One region of the Terrisporobacter hibernicus genome, then DNA from elsewhere that is predicted to be linked to it. Evidence: riboswitches for the same ligand, from Rfam matches in the RefSeq annotation. Region 1 holds a riboswitch; each other region holds the start of a gene.

What was found. A riboswitch is a leader RNA that binds a small molecule or an ion and turns the genes downstream of it on or off. The one in region 1 is predicted to bind thiamine pyrophosphate.
Region 2: it holds a riboswitch for thiamine pyrophosphate, as region 1 does, so the genes downstream of both, thiS (sulfur carrier protein ThiS) here and thiD (bifunctional hydroxymethylpyrimidine kinase/phosphomethylpyrimidine kinase) in region 1, are expected to answer to the same signal.
Region 3: it holds a riboswitch for thiamine pyrophosphate, as region 1 does, so the genes downstream of both, JW646_RS12205 (MTH1187 family thiamine-binding protein) here and thiD (bifunctional hydroxymethylpyrimidine kinase/phosphomethylpyrimidine kinase) in region 1, are expected to answer to the same signal.

What each region holds. Positions count from the first base shown of each region.
Region 1 covers NZ_CP081135.1:3,640,176-3,644,662, forward strand. Annotated here, with positions in the region: gene JW646_RS17725 (NUDIX hydrolase) at 1-527, shown strand, start outside; gene JW646_RS17730 (flavodoxin family protein) at 589-1,104, shown strand; gene JW646_RS17735 (ferredoxin) at 1,188-1,376, shown strand; gene JW646_RS17740 (GIY-YIG nuclease family protein) at 1,478-1,783, shown strand; TPP riboswitch at 1,822-1,916, shown strand; gene thiD (bifunctional hydroxymethylpyrimidine kinase/phosphomethylpyrimidine kinase) at 2,025-2,819, shown strand; gene thiM (hydroxyethylthiazole kinase) at 2,838-3,641, shown strand; gene tenA (thiaminase II) at 3,659-4,321, shown strand; gene thiT (energy-coupled thiamine transporter ThiT) at 4,321-4,487, shown strand, end outside.
Region 2 covers NZ_CP081135.1:1,023,405-1,027,891, forward strand. Annotated here, with positions in the region: gene thiH (2-iminoacetate synthase ThiH) at 1-322, opposite strand, end outside; gene JW646_RS04955 (thiazole synthase) at 335-1,105, opposite strand; gene thiF (thiamine biosynthesis protein ThiF) at 1,118-1,924, opposite strand; gene thiS (sulfur carrier protein ThiS) at 1,917-2,111, opposite strand; TPP riboswitch at 2,331-2,431, opposite strand; gene JW646_RS04970 (NAD(P)-dependent malic enzyme) at 2,509-3,690, opposite strand; gene JW646_RS04975 (Fe-S-containing hydro-lyase) at 3,736-4,290, opposite strand; gene JW646_RS04980 (fumarate hydratase) at 4,301-4,487, opposite strand, start outside.
Region 3 covers NZ_CP081135.1:2,480,772-2,485,258, forward strand. Annotated here, with positions in the region: gene JW646_RS12195 (ABC transporter substrate-binding protein) at 1-181, opposite strand, end outside; gene JW646_RS12200 (ABC transporter permease) at 183-959, opposite strand; gene JW646_RS12205 (MTH1187 family thiamine-binding protein) at 931-1,221, opposite strand; TPP riboswitch at 1,459-1,555, opposite strand; gene JW646_RS12210 (LysR family transcriptional regulator) at 1,831-2,727, shown strand; gene JW646_RS12215 (SDR family oxidoreductase) at 2,958-3,683, shown strand; gene JW646_RS12220 (acetyl-CoA C-acetyltransferase) at 3,731-4,487, shown strand, end outside.

The DNA of each region.
Region 1 (4,487 bases):
ACAAAGAGAAAAACTGGACGGTTGCATCAAGAAAGAAAAAAGAGGTATTAGAAGGCATTTACCTTAAAAATGAAAAAGATAAAGTAGATGCAGTAATAATATGTGCATATCACAAAGAAAGTGAAAAGTTAGTTGTAATAAAAGAATTTAGAGTTCCAATAAATAAACATATTTATGAGTTGCCTGCAGGACTTGTAGATAGTGATGATGAAAATTTTGAAAGTGCTGTAATAAGAGAATTAAAGGAAGAGACAGGCTTAGATGTAATTGAAATAAAAAAAGATCTTAGTTGTAATCAAGTATATTTATCACCAGGAATGACAGATGAATCTGCAGCCTTTGTTTATTGCATATGTGAAGGTGAGATAAGTAGTGAGTATTTAGAAGATGATGAAGATATTGAAGCTGTATTAGTTTCAAAAGAAGAAGCAAAAGAAATAATTAAAAATAATCAAACTTCTTTAGATATTAGAGCATATTTGGCATTACAGTCATTTTCAATTTTAGGAGAAAAAATGTTTTTATAATTCATTAAAAAACTCATAATCCCTCCGTATTTTTAATATATAAAAATATGGAGGGATTATTGTGCCTTATGATAAAAAAATAGCTATTGTGTATAAAACTAAATATGGATCTACTATGAAATATGCTGGATGGTTAGCTATAAAACTAAATGCAGACTTGTATGAAATATCAGATGTTGGAAGATGGGATTTGTTAAAATACAAAACAATTATATTTGGTAGCCCCATATATAATTCTAAAATATATTTAAGAGATTATTTAGAAGAAAAATACAATATTATAAAAAATAAAAACATAGTTCTATTTTGTGTTAGTATGAATTTACAAAGTAGAGAAGATGTAGTTGAATACAATTTTGAGGATGAAGAAATTAAAAAAAAAATAAAATTCTTTTTCTTGCAAGGGTGTATTAATCTTAATGATTTAAGTAGAATAGATAAAGTAAAATTAAAAAAAAGTATAAATAAAAATCAATCTTTTGAAATGATAAATTTAGAAAAATATATGAGTATTGATAGAAGCAATAAGCAAACTATAACACCAATAATTAATTATGTTTTAGATAAAACCTACTAAAAATATATATAGTCTAATGTATTATTTTATTATGAACTGATAATAATATATACGATATTGAAATTTATATTTGGAGGTAAAATATGAAAGCATATGTAGATAAAGACTTATGTATAGGATGTGGTGTTTGTCCATCTGTATGTCCAGAAGTATTTGAAATGGGTGATGATGGTTTATCTCATGTAATAGTTGATACTGTTCCATCAGGATCTGAAGATGATGCTAAAGATGCAGAAGGAAGCTGTCCAGTAGATGCAATAAAAGTTGAATAGTACTTATTTAAGAGTTATCAAATTTTTGATAACTCTTTTTAATTTGAAAATTTTGTTTACTAAAGCTATAATTAAAAATATAAAATTATTGGGGGATATTCATGTGTTATACATATATAATTAGATGCAAAAACAATACTCTATACACAGGTTATACTACAGATATAATAAGGCGTATGGAAGAACATAAGTTAGGTATTAATTCTAAATACACTAAAGCAAAAGGTTTTGATAGATTAGAAATATTCTTTGAAAGTGATAATAAAAGTCAAGCTATGAAATTAGAATACTATATTAAAAAACAAAGTAGATCTAAAAAATTATGGATAATAAATAATCCAAAATTATTTATAGATGAAGTTAAAGATAAATTTCAAATAAGAATTGGAGTAATAAATAAAAGTTGACAATTTTTACAAAAGTATTATAATGAAGTTGAAAGTAAATAAATTGCTAGGGGCGCCATTGGCTGAGAGGTTTATACCAACCCTTGTACCTGATCTGGATAATGCCAGCGTAGGAAAGCACTATGAATTTTATAACCATACAAGGGTTTTGAATTTGTTTATATTATGCTATGCCTACGGGTGTAGCATTTTTTTATGTTCAAAAACTATATGATTTTTATAAAAAAAAGGGAGTAAAGATATGAAAAATTACAAAATACCAACTTTAACAATTGCAGGATCAGACTCATCTGGAGGAGCAGGAATACAAGCTGACTTAAAAACGTTTTCTGCTCTAGGTACCTATGGTATGAGTGTGATTACAGCAATTACAGCTCAAAATACAAAAGGGGTTTTCTATGTGGAAGAACTTAGTTCAAAAATAATTAAGGAACAAATAAAAGCTGTATGTGAAGATATACCACCAAAAGCAATAAAAGTAGGAATGGTATCTTCTCCAGAGATAATTAAAGATATTGTTGAGTCATTGGAAAATTATCCTTGTAAATATTTAGTTGTGGATCCAGTTATGATTTCTAAGAGTGGATATTCACTACTTAGACCAGAAGCTAAAGATAATTTAATTAAATATCTTATACCTAAGGCATACATAGTGACACCAAATGTTCCTGAAGCTGAAGAAATAAGTAATATAAAAATTGAAACAGTGGAAGATATGAAAAAAGCAGGTAAAGTAATTCTTGAACTAGGACCTAAATTTGTACTTATGAAGGGTGGCCATTTAGATGGAGACTGTGTAGATGTGTTAATGGGCGAAGATACTTTTGAAGTTTTCAAATGTGAGAGAATAAATAGAAAAAATACACATGGAACAGGTTGTACTATATCTTCTGCCATTACATCTCATTTAGCTTTAGGATATGACATTAAAGAATCAGTAAAACTTAGCAAAGAATATATTACAGAGGCTATTAGATATAGCTTTGATATAGGTGAAGGTGTAGGACCAGTGCATCATTTTTACAAATTTGATTAAACATAGGGGGGATATGTTATGTACAAATTATTAAAAAAAGTTAAGGAAATAAATCCACTTGTATTACATTACACAAATAATGTTACTATAACAGATTGTGCTAATACAACACTAGCTATAGGGGCAAGTCCACTAATGAGTTTTTCTTATGAAGAAGTTGATGACATAGTTAGAGTTGCTAGTAGTGTAGTTATTAATATAGGAACAATGAATAGTGAGTCATTGGAGTTATATGTATTAGCTGGAAAGACTGCTAATAAGTATAATAAACCAGTTATATTAGACCCTGTTGGTGTATTTGCTACAAAGGCAAGAACAGATTTAACTAATAGATTATTAAATGATGTTAAATTTGATGTAATAAGAGGAAATATATCTGAAATTCAGTTTATAGGTGGACTAGATGTTAAAGGTAAAGGTGTAGATTCTTTTGATGATGGAAGTGACCCATCATTTATTGTTAAAGAAGTGGCTAAAAAACTTGAGTGTGTTGTTGTTGCATCAGGAAAAACTGACGTAGTTAGTGATGGAGATAAGATTTATAAAATAAGTAATGGTACACCAAAACTTAAATTTATAACAGGTACAGGGTGTATGAGCACATCTTTAATAGGAAGTTTCTTACCATGTACAAAAGATAAAATAGATGCAGCTGTAATGGGAACTTTAGTTATGTCTCTTTGTGGAGAATTAGCTAATAGAGAAAATCCATCAATAGGAAGTTTTAAAACAAAACTATTTGATGAAATATTTGTATTGAATGAAGATACTTGCAATGAATATGGAAAAATTGAGATATCACAACTTAATTGCTCATTATAGCAAAAGGGGGAAAAACTATGTTATTAACAGATTATTTATTTAATGAAAGTAAGAAAATATGGGATGAATATTTAAAACATCCTTTTATAGTAGAAATGGGAAAAGGGACTTTAGATAAGGAAAAGTTTAGAAATTATCTAGTACAAGACTATTTATATCTTTTGGATTATGCAAAGGTTTATGCCATGGGGCTTATAAAAAGCGATGACGTTAATCATATGAAGTTTTTCAAAGATAGTGTAAATGGAATTATGGAAGATGAAAGTGCGACACATATAGCTTATTTAAAAGAGCTAGGTGAAGATATTAAAACACTTCAAAGACATAAGCTTAAATTGGAAAATGAAAACTATACTAATTTTATGAAAAGTGTAGCATTAACAGGAGATATTCAGGATTTAATAATAGCAGTACTTCCATGTGCCTGGAGTTATTATTATATAGCTAAAGAAATGAAAGAAATATATAAGGATAATTTAGAAAATAATTATTATGCTGCATGGATTGACTCATATTCTTGTGAAGAATATAGAATGTGCGCCAAGGAAAATATAGATTTGGCAAATGAACTTTGTGTAAATATAGATGATAATAAAAAAGAAAAGCTAAAAGAGATTTTTATAAAGGGAAGTTTATATGAAATGGAATTTTGGCAGATGGCTTATAAGGAGATAAAATAATGTTAAATACATTTATACTAGGTTTATGTTTAATACCTATAATTTATTATATTTTTAAGCTTAAGGACTTTAAACTAAATACAAAAACAATGGTGATGATAGCTTTATTTGCAGGTGTTCATTTTGTTTTATCAAAAATACAATTTGTTCAATATCCTCAAGGTGG
Region 2 (4,487 bases), 1.5 Mb from region 1:
CATCTAAAGATAGTTTTTTTCTCTTTATTCCACTATGACAGTTATAACCACAATAAACACAGTGATTTTCACAGTAATTTGCAATATAAATAGGAGTATATAAAGTGGCAGTTTTACCACAATATTGTAAAGCTAATTTGCTAGCCTTTTGAGCCATCTCCTCTAGATGTTTTCTTGCTGTAGGTGAAAGCAAATTAAGTAAATCTTTGTGATTTAATTTATCCTTCGATAAACTTCTAAGTACATCATTATCACTTACTTGCTCAAAATATCTATCAAAGTCAAAATCTTTATATTTTTCAATTACATCATAAAAGCTCATTTTATATACCTCCTATAAGTTTCCTAAAAAACCAGTAAGAGGAGAAGATGCATTGGCAAATTCTGATACAGCTCCAGTTTTTGCAAGGAATGCTGCTCGTCCACCTTCTACTGCCATTTTAAATGCTCTTCCCATACCTATAGGGTCACCTGCTGATGATATTGCTGTATTTACTAAAACTGCTGCAGCTCCCATTTCCATAGCTTCCATAGCTTGAGAAGGCTTACCTATTCCTGCATCAACGATAATAGGAATGTCTAATTCTTCTATCATTATTCTTATCATTTCTTTCATTTTAAGACCTCTATTTGAACCAATTGGTGCGCCTAATGGCATAACTGCCGCAGCCCCTTCTTCTATTAATCTTCTCCCTGCATATAAATCTGGACTCATATAAGGAAGTACTACAAATCCTTCGTCTGCAAGAATTTTAGTTGCTTTTATTGTTTCTTCATTGTCTGGCAATAAATATCTAGTGTCTGATATTACCTCTATTTTTATAAAATCTCCACATCCCATTTTGCGAGATATTCTTGCTATTCTCACAGCTTCTTCAGCTGTTGTAGCTCCTGATGTGTTTGGAAGAATTGTCATATTTTTAGGTACATATGTAAGAATATTTTCATTGGAATTATCTAAATCTACTCTTCTTAGTGCCATAGTTATTATTTCACTACCACTTTCTTCTATCACTTTTGGAAGTATTTCATTTGATCCGTATTTACCTGTCCCAATTAAAAGTCTGCTATCAAACTCATGTCCACCTAATATTAATTTATCCATTAATTTATCCCCCTAAATATAATCTATAAGTATTTTACTTGCCAAATTTGCCATGTGATTCGCACATATAGCTACACGAGGTGCCATTAACCCATCACCTTCTTTTGCTTCATGTACAAAATCACCACATATATAAAACTTTTCTCTTATTTTCTTAGTTACAATAAGATTTGAGTCATAATATCCTGCCATGCCAGACGATGCTATTAAGTATTTTTCTCTCATATGAAGTAAAATAAAATTACTTATTTCAGCTTTACAATTTGGATCATCAAAAGCTTCAATTATTATATCTGCTTCATGTAAAAAATTCATATTTTCTCTAGTAATATAAGAATTATGTATTTCAACATCTATGAAAGGATTAATTTTACCTAACTGTTCTTTCATAGCTTCTGTTTTATGTTTTCCAATATCATCAATGAAATATTGTTGTCTATTTAAATTTGAAGGTTCTACAACATCGTAATCAACCAAAATCAACTTACCTACGCCTATTCTTGATAGCGAGATAGCTATGTTAGAACCTAAACCACCCAAGCCCAAAATAGCTACCTTTCCTGCTTTTAATTTTTTATGTACTTTTGGTGTATGCCTTGCAATCATAAGACTTTCTAATTCATTTATAGAGGGTTTCTTTCCTTTTTCTATTAAGGTTACTCTATCATTTTCTTTTAATATTTCATCTTTTTTAGTAGGAAATCCATTCAAAACTATAACATCACTACACTTATTAAAAATATCTTTAATTTTAAAAATACTTATATTCTCTTCAACTTGTCTCTCTATTTCATTAACAAATATTTTCAAATCAACCACCACCAATAAAGCTAATAATTTCTATTACATCATGTTCTTTTAATACATAGTTTTCATATTGATCATTTTCTAAAATTTCTAAATTTATTTCTACGACAACTCTATCTTTATTTAAGTTGTAATCATTTAATAAATTTAATAAAGTTTTATTATTTTGGAATTCTACTACTTTCCCATTAACCTTCATCGTTACACCTCCTCACCTTTTTATTTCAATAAAAAATTTGCTTCGCTCATGTCGCCAACGACCTTGAGAAACAGGTCCGTTGCTCCATTAAGCAGTTGGAAACTATAAGTTATCTACAAACCAGATAACATATAGTTTCCTTACAATTAAAAAAAAGCCTTACCCGTAGGTAAAGCTTGTAGTAATCACATATCATATGTAAAGATTCACATATTTCATCATATAACACTCTACTCTTTCCTACGCTGGTATTATCCAGATCAGGTATAAGGGTTAATGTTTCCATCTCTCAGCCTCTTAGGGCACCCCTAGGTAAAACTTTTTAATTTATTTTAATTGTAGTACTTATATTTCATTTTTTCAAATCATAATATTTTTATGCTTATATTAATTACATTTATATTCTTGCCACACCAGTTTTTATAGCAGCTTCTCTTACTGCTTTTGCCACATTTTCTACTACATTTTTATTGAAAGCATCTGGAAGTACATAATCTGGCGTTAACTCTTCATCCTTAACTACATTTGCTATTGCATAAGCTGCCGCAACTTTCATTTCTTCATTTATTTCTTTTGCTCTAACGTCTAAAGCTCCTCTAAAAATCCCAGGGAAAGCAAGCACATTGTTAACTTGGTTAGGGAAGTCTGAACGGCCTGTACCCACTATAAATGCCCCTCCTGCTTTAGCTTCATCTGGGAAAATTTCTGGAGTTGGGTTTGCCATGGCAAATACTATTGGTTTGTTTGCCATAGTTTCTACCATTTCTTTTGTTACCATTTTTGGTGCAGAAACTCCTATAAATACATCTTTATTTTTTATAATATCTGCTAACGTTCCTACTTCATTATTTTTATTAGTTAATGTTAGCATTTCTTTTTGTGCCCAGTTAATGTTTTTAGAATTTTCATGAATCGCACCATTTATATCACATAAAACTATATTTTTTACATTTAAATTCAGTAACATCTTAGCTATAGCCATACCTGCTGATCCTGCACCGTTTATAACTATTTCCAAGTCTTCAATTTTCTTTCCTGCTAATTTAACTGCATTTAAAATTCCTGCAGAAACAATTATTGCTGTACCATGTTGGTCATCATGGAATACTGGAATATCTAATTCTTCTTTTAATCTATTTTCTATTTCTATACATCTAGGAGAATTTATATCTTCTAAATTAATTCCGCCAAATACAGGTTCTAATAATTTTACTGTTTTTACTATATCATCAATATCCATAGTGTTTATACATATTGGGAAAGCATCTACTTTACCAAATTCTTTAAATAATATTGATTTACCTTCCATTACAGGAATTGAAGCAGCGGCACCTATATTTCCAAGACCTAAAACTGCAGTTCCATCACTAACTACTGCTACCATATTACTCTTACAAGTATATTTATAAACATCTTCTGGATTTTCTTTTATTTTTAAACAAGGCTCTGCAACACCTGGAGTATATGCAGTAGATAAATCATCTTTGCATTTTACTTCAACTTTACTTTGTATGCTAACCTTTCCTCCATGATTTTCGTGCATTTCTAATGCTAATTGTGCAAAATTCTTATTACTCATTTTACTTCTCCTTTATAACATTTGACAAATTATTAGTTATTAAATTTATTCTGATTCTTTTGCAAACATCGCTCTTCCTTTTTCATATATATTGTTACCATAAGAGTCTATAGCAACAATTAATTGTAAATCTTCAACTTCCAATCTTCTCACTGCTTCTGGTCCTAAATCTTCATAAGCTATTACTTCACATTTTTTTATAGCATGAGAAATGTATGCTCCAGCTCCACCAATGGCTGCTAAATATACAGCCTTATTTTTTATCATAGAACTTACTACTTCTTCACTTCTTTTACCTTTACCTATCATAACTTTTAGTCCTAACTCCAATAAAGGCACTGTTAAGTCATCCATTCTATAACTTGTAGTTGGTCCAGCCGAGCCAATTATTTGTCCCTCTTTGCTAGGTGATGGTCCCACATAATAAATTCCAGCTCCATTTACATCAAATGGTAGCTCTTCTTTATTATGTATTGAGTTTATCATTCTTTTGTGGGCTGCATCTCTTCCAGTATAAATTACACCACTAATTTTAACAACATCTCCACAAACTAATTTTTCTATATCTTCCCTTTTAAAAGGTGATTTTAACTCTATCATATTTTCCCTCCTATATAATCACTTGCTTATGTCTAGCAGAGTGACAATTTATATTAACTACAACAGGAAGCCCTGCTATATGTGTTGGGAAAGTTTCAATATTAACAGCAAGAGCCGTAGTATTTCCTCCAAGACCTTGAGGACCTATTCCTAAATCATTGATTTTTTTAATCATTTCTTTTTCTAAATCTGCTATC
Region 3 (4,487 bases), 1.2 Mb from region 1:
TATCTAAAGCAACGTATAATCCTGTATGGTTAGTGTTTGGAGTCCAGTCAAGAACTACAGTAACCTTTTGTAAATCTGAGTTTCCTTCTTTTTTTTCAGTACTTTTCTTTGAGCAACCTGTCACTAAACCTATAGTAAGTAGTGCAGCCGTCATTAATGATATGCTTTTTTTAAACTTCATCTTACTCTCCTTTGTACTTATGTTTTAATATTATTTTCTTCAAAATATTTATACCCATTACAAATATTAAACTAAAGATTATTACTAAAATTGTAGATGCAAATACTTTGTCCAAAGCATATGCACTCTTTGCTCTTACCATATAAACACCAAGTCCTACACTTCCACCAAGCCACTCTGCAACTGTTGCAGCAACAAAGGCATAAGTAGCTGAAATTTTTAAGCCTGTAAATAAGCTTTCCAAAGACATGGGAAGTTTTAAATGAATAAATGTATTTAGTTTGCTGGCATCCATAGTTTTGAATAAATTTATATAGTCTTTATCTATATTTTCCATACCATCCACAAAATTTACTAATATGGGGAAGAAACAAGTAATCATAACCATGATTATTTTTGGTAATGAATCAAATCCAAACCATATTATAAGTAGTGGAGCTATAGTAATTGTTGGTATCATTTGAGATACTAGCATTATAGGATAGAAACACTTTTTTATAAATGGAACAAAGTCCATAAGAGTACCTATTGTTATTGCCAATAATATGGAATAAATAAATCCTAAAACAGATTCATTTAAAGTAACTAAAGCATGCATTTGCAAGTTTGCAAAATCTGTGCTAAAAACTTTTATTATTTTGCTTGGTGCAGGCATAATATATTGAGGTATATCATTACTTACCACAATAAACTGCCATAATAATAAAATACTTATAAACGTTATAAGTGGATAAATATAATTTTTGATTTTATCTGTGATTTCTAAGTTTGTTCTCAATTGTTAGGCCTCCAGCTTTTTCGTCAACCCTAGCAACTGTGATGACTCTTTCGCATCCTAGTTGAAAGGGTATTTTGTGCATTACTTTTATTAAGTCAAAAACTTCATCAAATTCCCCTTCAAATGTTGTACTCATGGCACCGATTTCATACTTAAGACCACTTTCCTTTACTTTTTCGATGCAAGCATCTACTACTTTGTACATTTCATCCTCACCTGTATAAGGTCTAAGAGGCATTACTGCCACGTCTGCTATAACCATTATTATTCCTCCTTTTTATAATTACATATATAAATACATAAAATTCGCTTCGCTTAAGCCACTGTGTGGGCGCTATACTTCATGTCGCCAACGAGTTACCTTCGCTACCGCTTCAGGAAACGACCTTGCTCAAAATGTATTTATCTGTTGCTCAAAATATATTTGTAAGTAAAAAAATGCTATACCCGTAGGCATAGCATATATAATCAAATTTAATCTCCATACTCTTTATGAGAGATAAAGTGTATATAGCTTTCCTCCGCTGGTATTATCCAGATCAGGTACAAGGGTCGGCAAAACCTCTCAGCCAATAAAGGCACCCCTAGCATTTTTAACTTTTAAGTTAATTGTAAATGATTTAAAAATTTTGTCAACTACTTAGAAAAAAGTATCACTTAGAAATAAGGCATTTAGTGCCAATAATCTGATGGTAATAAAGAAAAAGTTAAGGTAATATGAGTAATCTATTTTTAGTATGAAAAAAAGTTATAAAGGTAATAAAAAAAAGATATTTTATATAGGTGTACATATCATTTATAATAAAATAAACTAGGAAAACAATTTCAAAATTATAGTAATAAATATATTTATAATAAAAAGGGGTTAAAAATGAATATCAGGCATATAGCATATTTTGTTGAAGTTGCAAAAGAAAGAAATTTTACAAAAGCAGCAAATAATTTGCATTTATCACAACCAGCTCTTAGTAAAGTTATAAAAAATTTAGAATTAGATTTGGGTGTTTCTCTTATTGATAGAGCAGCTAAACAATTTAAACTTACAGATCAAGGTGAAATATTCTTTGAAAATAGTAAGAACGCATTAAACAATATAAATGAAGAATTAGATCAGCTAAACTGTAGCATAAATTGTACAAAAGGTAGATTAGTTGTTGGAATACCCCCAGTTATAGGGACTGTATATTTTACCTCAATAATTGCTAAGTTCAAAAAGAAATATCCAAACATAGATTTTATAGTCATAGAAGAAGGAGCAAACTCAATTAGAGATAAGGTTAAAACTTCGGAGTTAGATATAGGAATAGTTATATTGCCAACTAAATCAGAAGGATTAAATGTTATAAAAATGATAGAATCTGAGAATGTTTTAATTGCTCATAAAGATAATAAATTAGTTAACTTAAATAAGGTTACAGTAAAAGACTTGAAAGAAGAAAATTTTATAACATTAAATAAAAGATATATGCTTTATGATACATTAAAAAGATTATGTCGTGAAAACGGATTTGAGACAAAGATAGCATTTGAAAGCTCTCAATGGGACTTTGTAGCAGAGATGGTATCATTAAATCAAGGCATAGCTATATTACCAGAACCTATAGTACATAGATTTAAAGATGATAATATTAGGAGAGTAGTATTAGAAGACGTGAAAATACCATGGGAAATAGCTATTATATTGAAAAAAGATAGATATATATCTTACGCTATGAAAGAATTTGTAAAAATATGTGAAGAAGAAAGTAAAGAATTGAATAAAAAATAAATCACAACTCTAAAAATAGAAACTATTTTCTATATTTTAGAGTTTTTTTTATTTAACAATGTTAAAAAAATAACAAAAATAGCTATCAAGCATAACAAAAATTCATAACCTGCATAAATTAAATGTATTTCATTTATTTTATACAAGGTTTTATACTGAAAATGTAATCAGATAAAGATTGCATATAAAACTTAAAAATATAATTACATAAAATATGGGGAGGTATAAATATGAAAAGAATGGAAGGCAAAGTAGCTATAGTAACAGGAGGAGCAAACGGTATAGGACGTCAAATAGTAGATACTTTTGTAAGAGAAGGTGCAAAAGCAGTAATATCTGTTGATATGGTTATGGGAGCAGATAGTTCTCCAAATATAAAAAATGTAATACTAAACGTTACTGATCGTGAAGCGATAAATAAATTTGTGGAAGAAGTAAAAGTAGAATTTGGTCAAGTAGATGTATTAGTAAATAATGCAGGTATAACAAGAGATGCATTAGTTCAAAAAATGGAAGAAAGTGCTTGGGATGCAGTTATAAATGTAAACCTAAAAGGAGTGTTTAACTTAACTCAAGGTATAGCACCAATAATGATGGAAGTAGGAAAAGGTTCAATAATAAACATATCATCAGTAGTTGGAATATATGGAAACATTGGTCAAACTAACTATGCTGCAACTAAAGCAGGAGTTATAGGAATGAGTTATACATGGGCGAAAGAATTTACTCGTAAAGGAGCAGCAGTTAGAACTAATGTAATAGCTCCAGGATATGTTAACACAGATATGATGAGTACAGTTCCAGAAAAGGTTTTAGCACCTATTCGTGAAAAAACAGCATTAAAGAGATTGGCAGAACCACAAGAAATAGCTAATGCAGTATTATTTTTAGCAAGTGATGAATCTAGTTTTGTAAATGGACACGTATTAGAAGTAACTGGCGGATTAAGATTATAATTTCAATTTATGTAATAAATCAAAAATTAAGACGGAGATAAATTATTATGTCAAAAGTATATATAGTAGAAGCAAAAAGAAGTGCATTAGGAAAATTCCTAGGAACGATTTCAACATTATCACCAGCAGAACTTGCAGGTCAAGTTATAAAAGCTGTAATAGAAGAAACTAAAATAGATCCTAAAAAAATAGATGAAGTAGTACTTGGAAATGTATTGTCAGCAGGACATGGACAAAACCTGGGAAGACAAGCAGCAATAGCAGGAGGAATTCCAGCTGAAGTACCAGCATATGCAATAAACATATTGTGTGGAAGTGGTATGAAGTCTGTAATGACTGCATACGGCCAAATAAAATCTGGCATGGCAAACTTAGTAATTGCAGGTGGAGTTGAGGTAATGAGCCAAGCTGCATTTACAGTAGATGGAAAAACACGCCAAGGAAATAAAATGGGTAGTATTCAATTAAAAGATACTTTATTAAGTGATGGTCTTACAGATGTATTTAATAATTATCATATGGGTATGACAGCAGAAAATATAGTAGAGAAATATTCACTGTCAAGAGAAGCTCAAGATAAACTTGCTATAAGATCTCAGGAAAAAGCTATAGCAGCAGTTGATTCAAATAGGTTTAAAGACGAAATAGTCCCAATAAAAGTTAAAAATAGAAAAGAAACTATAGAGTTTTCAAAAGATGAATACCCAAATAGAAATACGAGTTTAGAAAAACTTTCAACTTTGAGACCAGCATTTAAAGCAGATGGAAGTGTAACAGCAGGAAATGCTTCTGGAATAAATGATG